DNA from 4 places in the Priestia sp. AB genome. Region 1 is predicted to be linked to each of the others. Evidence: riboswitches for the same ligand, from Rfam matches in the RefSeq annotation. Region 1 holds a riboswitch; each other region holds the start of a gene.
The links. A riboswitch is a leader RNA that binds a small molecule or an ion and turns the genes downstream of it on or off. The one in region 1 is predicted to bind S-adenosylmethionine.
Positions count from the first base shown of each region.

Region 2: another riboswitch for S-adenosylmethionine. It lies ahead of POF52_RS04690 (hypothetical protein); the one in region 1 lies ahead of POF52_RS07075 (MetQ/NlpA family ABC transporter substrate-binding protein).
Region 3: another riboswitch for S-adenosylmethionine. It lies ahead of POF52_RS19780 (methionine ABC transporter ATP-binding protein); the one in region 1 lies ahead of POF52_RS07075 (MetQ/NlpA family ABC transporter substrate-binding protein).
Region 4: another riboswitch for S-adenosylmethionine. It lies ahead of metK (methionine adenosyltransferase); the one in region 1 lies ahead of POF52_RS07075 (MetQ/NlpA family ABC transporter substrate-binding protein).

Region 1 is NZ_JAQMYN010000002.1:156,987-160,008, reverse strand. Features, by position in the region: gene POF52_RS07080 (transporter substrate-binding domain-containing protein) at 1-649, opposite strand, end outside; SAM riboswitch class I at 1,119-1,240, shown strand; gene POF52_RS07075 (MetQ/NlpA family ABC transporter substrate-binding protein) at 1,321-2,139, shown strand; gene POF52_RS07070 (methionine ABC transporter ATP-binding protein) at 2,152-3,022, shown strand, end outside.
Region 2 is NZ_JAQMYN010000001.1:916,114-919,135, forward strand. Features, by position in the region: gene POF52_RS04675 (hypothetical protein) at 1-171, shown strand, start outside; gene POF52_RS04680 (GNAT family N-acetyltransferase) at 252-698, shown strand; gene POF52_RS04685 (hypothetical protein) at 711-1,007, opposite strand; SAM riboswitch class I at 1,129-1,230, shown strand; gene POF52_RS04690 (hypothetical protein) at 1,294-1,638, shown strand; gene POF52_RS04695 (DUF1540 domain-containing protein) at 1,739-1,897, shown strand; gene alaP (alanine permease AlaP) at 2,213-3,022, shown strand, end outside.
Region 3 is NZ_JAQMYN010000006.1:303,677-306,698, forward strand. Features, by position in the region: gene gcvH (glycine cleavage system protein GcvH) at 1-158, shown strand, start outside; gene POF52_RS19765 (YusG family protein) at 238-483, shown strand; gene POF52_RS19770 (toprim domain-containing protein) at 665-1,015, shown strand; gene POF52_RS19775 (thioredoxin family protein) at 1,030-1,329, shown strand; SAM riboswitch class I at 1,510-1,617, shown strand; gene POF52_RS19780 (methionine ABC transporter ATP-binding protein) at 1,749-2,774, shown strand; gene POF52_RS19785 (methionine ABC transporter permease) at 2,767-3,022, shown strand, end outside.
Region 4 is NZ_JAQMYN010000001.1:37,304-40,325, reverse strand. Features, by position in the region: gene POF52_RS00210 (glycosyltransferase family 4 protein) at 1-205, shown strand, start outside; gene metK (methionine adenosyltransferase) at 238-1,440, opposite strand; SAM riboswitch class I at 1,573-1,690, opposite strand; gene pckA (phosphoenolpyruvate carboxykinase (ATP)) at 2,065-3,022, shown strand, end outside.

The DNA.
Region 1 (3,022 bases):
CTACTTTTAAATTTAATTTGAGCTGTTTTTGTACTTCGTTAAATGTTGTTACGTTTAAAAAAATAGCATCCGCTTTACCTTTATCCACCAACTTTAAGTTTTCTGCTGTAGAAGGGTTATCCATGCTTTCTAATTTTAGAGGCTTAGTGGGATGTTCTTTGTTATAAGCATTTAAAATAGCGCGCAATCCACCCGTAGCCGATACAGGTGGAAACTTTTTACCTACCATATTGTTAAGTGTTTTGATATCATTTCGTGATTTTTGCGTCACTAAAGCCGTTAAAGAATAACCATATTCATGTGCAGGATAAAGAAACTTTTCTTCACGTTCAGGGTTTTTAAAGAACCAGTTGATGGCGAAATCATATTTTCCTGTCGAGACACCTACCAAATTTGTTTCTTCTTCTCCAAGGGTGTATTCAAATTCATACTCTGGAAGTTTTTTTTCAAGCTGCTTTAAATAATCCATATCATATCCAATAGGTTCATTCTGTTCGTCCGTAAATAGAAAAGGCGGATTTACTTCATCACTCAAAGCAACTTTGACTACTTTTTTATCTCGGTTTTCTGAACTAGAGCTTTGAGAGCATCCTCCTAAAGCCATAATAAGTCCAATTGCTAAAGTTAAAGTAAAGCATAATTTTTTCATCGTTTTATTCCTCCTAATACTAATTTCTGTTTGACGAGTAATAAAAAGCACCGAAAAAGCTGCTAAAAAGCTTTTTCGGTGCCATTGGTGATCCAGTAGGCGGTGAACATATACACTTACTACCACGGTAGAGGAAGTATATTCTAACAGTGAAAAATTAGTAAATAAAATCCTTACAACTTTCATAATATATATATTACCGATAGAATTAATGTGAATTATACCGATGTATTCCTATTTTTGTCAATATCATAAATACAAAAAAACCTTCTTGCTTAAGTAATAGAAGGCTATTCACTATATAAGAATAAGAAAAGAGAAATCATAAGTTATACAAATCATCTTTTAATTGAGTTTTTATCATACGAATCTTTTGTTATTCCTATACTAAAAATTATATTAAAAATAAACATTGACAATTTTCGGATAATAAAGTTAAATTAATGTAAATAAAACTTTATAAAAACAACTCTTATCAAGAGCGGTGGAGGGACTGGCCCTTTGAAGCCCGGCAACCTAACAATACATGTATTGTTTTGGTGCTAAATCCAGCAATGTGCATGGTATGTACTGTACATTGAAAGATAAGAGAACCGATCGTAAACTATCGCTTCTCTTAATCTTTGAGGGAGGCGTTTTTTTATGGAGAAAATAAAGGAGAGAATAAAAACATGAAAAAAGTAACAAAAGCAATTGGCCTTACCTTAGTAGCAGCATCGCTGTTGGTATCAGCAGCCTGCGGCAAATCAGAAGCACAAGCATTAGATTCGAAAAAAATTACAATTGGTGTAACGGGTGGACCTCACCAGCAAATTACAGAGCAGGTGAAAAAATTAGCCAAGAAAGATGGCATTGATATTACGGTAAAAGTCTTTAACGACTATAACACTCCTAATACAGCATTAGATCAACATGATTTAGATAGTAACAACTATCAAACTCTACCTTTTCTAAAGCAGCAAGTGGAAGATAAAAATTATAAGATTACAGATGTGTTCAAAACAGTAGCTTTTCCGATGGGTATTTATGCAAATAGTATTAAAAATGTTAGTGAGCTCAAAAAAGGAGATAAAATTGCAGTACCAAACGACCCGAGCAATGAATATCGCGCGCTAAAACTATTTGAATCTGCAGGAGTTATTAAGTTAAAAGATGGTGTGAAAACAACGGCTACTAAAAAAGATGTTTCTGAAAATAAGCTTGATCTTCAAATCGTAGAGTTAGAGGCGTCTCAACTTCCGTCTCAGTTGGATGAAGTAGCTGCAGCAGCCATTAATACAAATTTCGCAATGGGAGCGGGATTATCGATTAATGATGATGCAATCTATCATGAAAAAATAAAAAATAATCCATATCCAAACTATTTTGTTGTCCGTACAGAGAATAAACAAGATGACATTATTGATGAATTGGAAAAATATTATCATTCAGATACAATTCGTGCATATATAGAAAAAGAATTTAAAGGTTCCGTTGTACCGGCATTTTAAGGAGGGGCTAGAATGATTGAACTGAAGAAAACTTCTAAAGCCTATAAAGTGAACGGAAAAGCAGTAGAAGCTGTTAAAGATGTTTCGTTAACGATTAATAAAGGTGAAGTATTCGGTGTTATTGGCTATAGCGGAGCTGGAAAGAGCACATTAATCCGCTGCATCAATTTATTGGAAAAACCAACTTCTGGAGAAGTCATCATTGATGGAAAAAATCTATCAAAGCTAAGTAAGCAAGAGCTGCAGAAAACGAGAAGAAAAATCGGCATGATTTTTCAAGGCTACAATTTATTAAAAACGGCAACAGTTTACGACAACATAGCGATTCCATTAAAGCTAGAAGGAGTAAACAAAAAATTAGTTCAGGAGCGCGTAGAAAAATATTTATCAATCGTAGGACTTTTAGATAAACAAAATCATTATCCTTCACAGCTTTCCGGCGGGCAGAAGCAGCGTGTTGCTATTGCTCGTGCGTTAGCGCATGAACCTGAGATTTTATTAAGTGATGAAGCAACTAGTGCGCTTGATCCCGAAACGACCGAAGCCATTTTGAGCTTACTGTTAAAGATTAATAAAGAGCTTGGCTTAACAATCTTTTTAATCACGCATGAGTTAAATGTGGTACAGCGCATTTGTGACAGAATTGCCGTTATGGAAAATGGACACGTCGTAGAAGAAGGTACAGTCGTTTCCCTTTTTACTAACCCTAAGCATCCGACAACAAAACGCTTTGTAGAATCTGAAAATACCTTCACTATTCCGTCTGAAATAATGGCGTCTTATCGCAGTACCGGCAAGCTGGTTTCTTTGCACTTTGTTGGAAATGAGCTTTCAAAAGAACCAGCTTTAGCTTTAGTTTCTCGGAAATTCAATGTATTGCCAA
Region 2 (3,022 bases), on a different contig from region 1:
AAGGCGAAATACAGCTTGTTTTCTCCTATTGAAAGGTCTAACTTAAGCAAAAGCGGTCAGCGCTTTCGCTATGCGAATTTTGCTGTTCCTGGAAAAGCGGCAGGTTTAGACATTATGATTAACTGGACGGACGAACGAGGCAATCATCAAGAACATTTTGAATTTAAATAAAAGTCTTCGCTTAGGCGAAGACTTTTTTTGCAGGAATTTATCTCTGCATGTGGAAGACGAACACGAAAGGAGAGGTCGTAATGATTGTAAAAGCTACTGAAGAAGAAATACAGGAAATTCGGACGAAATCTGCTGATGCACTGTTTGAAGGAACAACGCATCAGTTTCAACCGTCAACTGAACGCGTAAATGAATTAATTGATAATGCCCTTCAAAAAGGATGTTATTATTTAGTATCTAGACAAGAAAATAAACTCGCAGGCTGGGTTCTTGCGGGACCATCTGCCGACTTCTTTTCAAAAGAAGAAATTGGCTTTATCTACGAATTATATGTTGTACCCGAATACCGCGGGCAAGGTTTGGCCAAGCCGTTAATGCAAAAAGCAATTGATGAATTGTCTATCAAAGGATACCGTGAAATCAGACTCAGCGTTCATGCTGGGAATTTTGCACAGCATGTGTATCGTGAACTTGGATTTGTAGATAAACAAATATCAATGAGCTTCCAAGTGGTAAAACGTCCGTAACGTTAGTGAATGTCAGCGAGTCCATAAAACATAAGATATTATACATGCGATGAGGTTCGGTAATGAAAGTAAAAGTAAATAAGTAGCCCAAACAGCGCCTTTATCTAGTACTTCAACGGCTCCTCCACCTGTATTGTCTGAGGAGGGGGGATCTTCAAGCGCGTTCATAATTAAAGCCGCCGCTGCTAAAATAACCCCTCCGATGCTTCCAGTTGTTTTGACAATTGCAATATGGAAAGTAGATGAAAAGGCAATGCTGAGAAGCAGCAGCAAGCTTCCCAAAAAAGCAGATAACATATATCGTTTCATGTGCTCACCATCCTTTATGAAAGCATACCATATTTTACTTCTTTTTTCTTTTTATTGAAAAGCTATTGACGTAACCTATAAAACATATTAGAATAGTCAGAAATAATTTAAAAACGAAATATTCTTATCTAGAGAGGTGGAGGGACTGGCCCTTTGAAGCCTCAGCAACCACAATTATTGAATGGTGCTAATTCCAGCATAGCCTAGCTCTGACAGATAAGAAGAGGAATCTTTTTCTATGATGAAATCCTCTTCTTAGGAAGAAACATTTCGTATAGAAAAGGTGATGACATTGAATAATACACAAACGGCTTTATGCATTGACGATTATTTAGATCTATACTTATTAGCAAAAGAAATAAATGACGAAACGTGGCAGCAAGAAATTTTAGCCGTGCTAAAAACGCAGCAAAATCGTTCATTTGAAGAAAAACAATCCGCCCTAGTTCAAGAGATATGGGAAGATTTTAAACAGTTAAATGAAGATATTTCTTTTACGTATCGCTTAATTCAAGAAGAGCCAACTAACGAACAATTTCAGGCTAAATTAAGGCACTTGAGAGAACGGCGGATCACGCTGAGCCGTGAGTTATATTTAGCTAAAAAACAGTATGTTGAACACACGCAATAAAAAGATCTGCTTGAGAAACAAGCGGTTTTTTTACGTGAAAATGTTAGAATCGTTATATTTCGGGTAGTAAATGGATAAGACAAGCAAAGGAGGGATAACAGTGGCCCAAGGTGTATTATGTGAAGTGAATGAGTGCATGTATTGGAAATCCGGAAATAAATGCAGTGCAGAGTCCATTTACGTTGTGAGTCCTGAAAGTAGTCACCATGTTTCTGAAACGGAAGAACCTGGCTGTAAAACTTTTGAACCCGCGAGATAAATGCTAGTTTTTATAAAAAAGCATAAAATGAACGATGCGCTGACGAAGTTGAGTCGGCGTTTTTCTATTTTTTTAAAATACTATTACTTAGGTGCAATACTAAATACATATTAAAAAAGCAGTGCCTATGTCTAATTGTGCGTTTAAACAAAATGATAAGATAATTTTTTTGTTTTTCGACAAAAGAAAAGTGAGAGAAAGGTGATAGAATACAAATATACAGCCTAGCTGTCTTTTAGCACAAACTTATATGAAAGCGCTAACAAAAGGCTGTGTTCATCTCGTTTTGACAGATTGGAAAAAGGGGAGACGTTTATGCAGGGGAAAACTCAGGGGAAAGAATTGAAACGCGGGTTAGAAGAAAGACATGTGACGCTGATGTCCTTAGGAGCAGCCATAGGGGTAGGACTGTTTCTTGGATCTGCATCTGCTATTAAATTAGCAGGGCCAGGAATATTATTGGCGTACGGATTTAGCGGAATGATTATGTTTTTTATTATGAGAGCACTTGGAGAAATGGCGATTCAAAAACCTGTTGCAGGTTCATTCAGCAAGTACGCACGCGACTACTTAGGGCCGCTCGCTGGTTATTTAACAGGTTGGAACTACTGGTTTTTATGGGTTGTAACATGTATGGCTGAAATTACAGCCGTTGGTATTTATATGGGGTATTGGTATCCGGATGTACCAAACTGGATTTGGGCGTTATCGGCGCTTGTCATCATGACAACGGTTAACTTCTTAGCTGTTAAGGCATATGGTGAACTGGAATTTTGGTTTGCACTTATTAAAATTTTAGCGATTGTATTAATGATTGCCGTTGGATTATTAATGATTGTGTTTGGAATCGGCAACGGCGGCGTTGCGACTGGTATCAAAAACTTGTGGGACAACGGCGGACTGTTCCCGAACGGATTCAAAGGTATTTTGCTGTCGCTGCAAATGGTCATGTTTGCGTATTTAGGAATTGAAATGATCGGCGTTACCGCGGGAGAAGTGAAAAATCCGGAAAAATCTCTAGCAAGAGCGATTGATTCTGTCTTTTGGCGTATTCTTATTTTCTACGTCGGAGCGTTATTTGTCATTATGTCGATTTATCCGTGGCAAGAAATCGGTTCACAGGGA
Region 3 (3,022 bases), on a different contig from region 1:
TTGTAGCAGTAAACGATAACTTAAGCGATAGCCCTGAACTTGTTAATGAATCTCCATACGAAGAAGCATGGATGATTACAATCAAACCGTCTGATGCTTCTCAAGTAGACAAGCTAATGACAGCAGAGCAATACGAAGAAATGACAAACGAAGGATAATATTCCTCCATAAATTGTCTTTATGAAAAGTTTTTGACTGGACACTCTATTAGTAAACAAGCTAAAGGAGTGTCTTTTTATGTTTGAAAAACAAAAAATGGACGTTACAGATCGCGTTACAGCTAAATTTCATGACGGCGGCATGAAATTATATGTTGATAAGCAGCCAATTGGTGAAGTTAGTTACGGAACAAGCGGCAATGAATACCGCTTTGAAGAAGGATATTCGCAAGAAAATAATAAGTTCTACCAATATACGGATGTACAAAAGCAAGGTGAAACGCAAAAATATACAGACTGCGACGAAGAAGCAGGATGGTGCTAAACAGTGGCAACTGCCGCTGTTTTTCTTGTTTTATGGAAACAATATGGCTTAAGCTGCCTTTTAAAACAGTTCTTTCTTGCAAATTTCTTTTAAAAAACAGGTGAACTGTGATACATTAACGAATATTGTATAGCATAAAGAAATGATGTTACTATACAACTGACGATTATGGGTGATGAAAATGGGGCTAATTGAAATTGAAAAAGTAATTATTGTTGAAGGAAAATCAGATAAAAAACGTATCCAAGATATCATTCGAGAACCAATTGAAATTATTTGTACAAACGGTACGATTAGTTTATCAAAGCTGGATGAAATTATTGACTTTACGTTTAACAAAGAGGTATACATACTCGTTGACTCTGATGATTCAGGGAATAAGCTAAGAAAACAATTTAAACGAGAGCTTCCGGAAGCAGAGCATCTATATATTGATAAAATGTACCGAGAGGTTGCTGCCGCCCCTAGACATCACATAGCAACAGTATTACTGAGTGCCAATATCGATGTTAATGCAGAATTTTTAACATAAAAGGAATGAGCAACATGCAAGAATGGAGCGAAAAACAGCTTGACGATCAGTTAAAAGAAGGACAAAGAGCGTTTATCTTTTTCCATACACCTTTTTGCGGGACATGTCAGCTGGCAAAAAAAATGTTAACCGTAGCAGAAGCGATGCTGCCCGGTGTGACCATCGGAATGAGCAATTTAAATTATATGCCTTCAAAAGCAGAAGTATTTTCAATTGAAAGTGTACCTTGTTTGATTGAAGTGAAAAATGGCGAAATGGTAAAAAAACTCTATGCGTTTCATTCCATCGAGCACGTACTTGAAGAGCTTCGATAATCAAACGTTTGTTTAAAATGAAGAAATTGAAAGAGAGCAAACCGTTGGGGCTGTTGAAATATTGGGATATTATCCCAAGAACAAAATCTGTTGACAGCCTATCTGACACATGCTAAAATCACACTCATGAATGTTCATAAATGAATGAATATTTCCCAAAAACAAAATAATTGTTGCGAACTCTTATCAAGAGAGGTGGAGGGACTGAGCCCTGTGAAACCCGGCAACCGTCAGACTAACTGAAATGGTGCCAATTCCTGCAAAGCTATGCGCTTTGAAAGATGAGAGAAAGGATTAAATATAGAGCCTTTCTGTCATGCGCAGAGAGGCTTTTTTGATGGGGAAAATTGTTTTACGGCTTTTTCATCCTATAGGGCAATCTAACATAATTAAGTTTTTACTAAAGAAGGTGAAGAAATATGATTACATTAACAGACGTTACAAAAATTTATCAGGCTAAAAGCGGTCAAGTAACAGCTGTTGATAATGTGAATCTAACCGTTAATCAAGGTGAAATTTACGGAATTATTGGTTATAGCGGAGCGGGGAAAAGTTCTTTAATTCGCTTGCTAAACGGGTTAGAAACACCAACGACAGGAACGGTCGAAGTAGCAGGTAATGATATTGGAAAAATTAAAGGCGGAAAACTCAGAAAAGCTAGACAAGAAATTAGTATGGTGTTTCAGCACTTTAATATCTTGTGGTCGCGTACGGTGCGAGAAAATATTGCCTTTCCGTTAGAAATAGCAGGGATCTCAAAAGAAAAAAGAATGAAAAAAGTAGACGAGCTTATCAAGCTAGTCGGGCTTGAAGGGCGTGAAAATGCTTATCCATCACAGCTTAGCGGTGGACAAAAGCAGCGTGTTGGTATTGCTCGAGCGCTAGCCAATAACCCAAAAGTATTGCTGTGTGATGAAGCAACATCAGCGCTTGATCCTCAAACGACAGATTCCATTTTAGATCTGTTAGTAGATATTAATGAGAAGCTAGGGTTAACCATTGTATTGATTACTCATGAAATGCACGTTATTCGTAAAATTTGTCATCGGGTAGCTGTTATGGAAAATGGAGCAGTGGTAGAAGAAGGGCAAGTGCTAGAAGTGTTCCGAAAACCTAAGCAGCCGATTACAAAACGATTCGTTCAACAGATTTCTGAACCAGAAGAAACGTTTGAAACAATTGAACAAGTACAGGAGTTATATCCAAGCGGGCAAATTATTCAGCTGACGTTTGTTGGCGGAAAAGCAGAGCAACCGCTCATTACAACGATTTTAAAACAGTTTGATGTAACGATTAATATTTTGCAAGGAAAGATTTCTCATACACAAACAGGTTCATACGGAACGTTGTTCGTTCATTTAGACGGAGAATTAACAGAAGTTGAAAAAGTCATTGCATACATTCATGAGCAGCAGGTAGAAGTGGAGGTAATGACAAATGCTTGAGAAACTATTTCCAAATGTTATTTTAGATGATTTTATTCAAGCGACAAATGAAACACTATATATGACGGCTATTTCAGTTATAGCCACGTTTGTTCTAGGTATTTTATTGGGCTTGCTTTTATTTTTAACGTCCAAAGGACAGCTTTGGCAAAACAAACCTTTATATGCCATTGTGTCAGCAGTTGTAAATATCTTTCGTTCCATTCCATTCATTATTTTAATTGTTTTACTGATTCCATTTACCAAAG
Region 4 (3,022 bases), on a different contig from region 1:
CGGCTACCTTTGCAAACCTCACTCCTTAGAAGAATTCAGTTCGGCTATTACAGGTTTACTCGATGATTTGCACCAGCGGCTTCACTTTGGCCATGCAGCGAGACACTATGCTCTTACTCAATCATGGGACGCCATTTTTCAGCATTTGCTTTCAGAATATGAAGGCGTCGTAGAAAAATCTGCTGCAGGTATTCAATGGGCATAAAAAAAATCTCCGTTTTCACGGAGATTTTTTTATTATTTAGCTAAAGCTTGAGTTTTTAATGCTTCCGCTTTGTCTGTGAACTCCCAAGGAAGCTCCACATCCGTACGACCAAAGTGGCCGTAAGCTGCTGTTTGCTTATAAATTGGGCGACGTAAATCAAGCATTTTAATGATGCCTGCTGGACGTAGGTCAAAGTTTTTGCGTACTACGTCTACTAGTACTTCTTCAGAAACTTTTCCTGTACCGAATGTATCAATTGAAATAGATACTGGTTGTGCAACACCAATCGCATATGCTAGTTGTACTTCACATTTATCAGCAAGATCAGCTGCTACAATGTTTTTCGCAACATAACGAGCTGCATAAGCTGCTGAACGGTCTACTTTTGTTGCGTCCTTACCAGAGAATGCACCGCCGCCATGACGAGCATATCCGCCGTAAGTATCAACGATAATTTTACGACCAGTTAAACCAGCATCTCCTTGAGGACCTCCGATTACGAAACGTCCTGTTGGGTTAATGAAATACTTTGTATTTTCATCAATTAACTCGTTTGGAACAACTGGATTAATAACATATTCTTTTAAGTTACGTTGAATTTGCTCTAACGTTACTTCTGGATGATGCTGAGTTGAAATAACAATTGTATCGATGCGAACAGGTTTGTTGTTTTCATCATATTCAACTGTTACTTGTGTTTTACCATCCGGGCGAAGGTAAGGAAGAATTTCTTCTTTACGTACTTCTGTTAGACGGCGAGCAAGTTTATGAGCTAATGAAATTGGAAGAGGCATTAATTCTTTTGTTTCGTTACATGCATAACCAAACATTAAGCCTTGGTCCCCAGCTCCGATTGCTTCGATTTCTTCATCTGACATTTGACCTTCACGTGCTTCTAACGCTTGGTCTACACCAGCAGCGATATCAGCTGACTGCTCGTCGATAGATGTTAATACTGCACAAGTTTCAGCATCAAATCCGTATTTTGCACGAGTATAGCCAATTCCTTTAATTGTTTCACGAACTGTTTTAGGAATATCCACGTAAGTAGAAGTTGTAATTTCACCACTTACTAAAACTAAACCAGTTGTTACGCTTGTTTCACAAGCAACACGAGCATTTGGATCCTTTGCTAGGATAGCATCAAGAATTGAGTCAGAAATTTGGTCACAAATTTTATCGGGATGTCCCTCTGTAACAGATTCTGACGTGAACAGACGACGTTGTGTTGACATCAGTTTTCCTCCTTATAAATACGATACATTGTGATACGGTACTCATTCCCTTATTTTCATTACACGTTAAAAAATATAAAAAAACCTTTCCTTGTATCGAGGAAAGGTATCAAATTCTACATAAGCCTTTCACTCTTATCGATCAAGGTTGTGCCCTTGCATCAGGTTAGCACCTTATCGTCTACACAAAAAAATGACGATGGTTGCTGGGTTTCATAGGGCCTGTCCCTCCACCAGCTCGGGATAAGAGAGTATCCGTTCAAGGACATATAATACATGAAAAAGCGCTTCACTGTCAACAACATTCAAATGGAAATCATCTCTTTATGTTTGAATCTGTTTTAATGTAACATACTCAAATTCCGAAATAGTACACCTTATTAAGAATCATCACTAAGTTTAGTTAATAAGACAGATCAAAATGAGGCTTTCACTTAAAATAGCTTCACTTTTTTCGCTCCTAGCACATATACAGGTGTCCAAAATAGGTATAACGTACATTTTTTTATAATACACAAACATTTTTAGTTAAATAGTATAGAATAATTAAATAAATGTGTTATACTAATTATAAATTTCAAACATTAATGAATAAATAATAGCTAAAAAAGGAAGGTAGTGCACATGAGTACTGTTGATATGTCTATCGAATTAAATGGTTTGCTTCAATTAAAAACAACAAAACACCAATTATCTGTTCCACAACTTGTTGAAAAAATTCTAGCTCGACGCGAAGGAACGTTGACTTCTACAGGTGCTGTGTCAGTCGAAACCGGAAAATATACAGGTCGCTCTCCTTTAGATAAATTTATTGTAAGCGATGCTGTGTCTTCAAAAACGGTTGAATGGGGACCTGTCAATCAGCCAATTTCTGCTCAGCGATTCGATGCGCTATACAAAAAAGTTTTAAACCACTTAAAGAAGCAGGATGAACTTTTTGTTTTTAATGGATATGCTGGAGCTGATAAAAAGTATCAGTTACCAATTCAAGTAGTTAATGAATTTGCATGGCACAACCTATTCGCTCAGCAGTTATTCATTCGCCCTTCAGCCGAACAAAAAACAAATGATGATGTGAAGCCGTTTACAATTGTAGCAGCTCCAACGTTCAAAGCTGATCCTGAAACAGACGGGACGAATTCTGAAACCTTCATTATTCTTTCGTTAGAGCGACGCATTGTGCTAATTGGAGGAACTGAATACGCTGGTGAAATGAAAAAATCTATTTTCTCAGTGATGAACTTCTTGCTTCCTCAAAACAATATTCTATCCATGCACTGTTCTGCCAACGTAGGAGAAGAAGGTGACGTTGCATTATTCTTTGGTTTATCTGGAACGGGTAAAACAACGCTTTCTGCTGATGCAAACCGTCGTTTAATCGGAGATGACGAGCACGGTTGGTCAAGCTCTGGTGTATTTAATATTGAAGGAGGATGCTACGCGAAGTGCATTCAGCTTTCCGAAGAAAAAGAACCGCAAATTTTCAATGCAATTCGCTTCGGCGCCGTACTGGAAAATGTAGTGTTAAATCAAAATACGAAAGTAGCAGATTACAATGATAATAGTTTAACAGAGAATACTC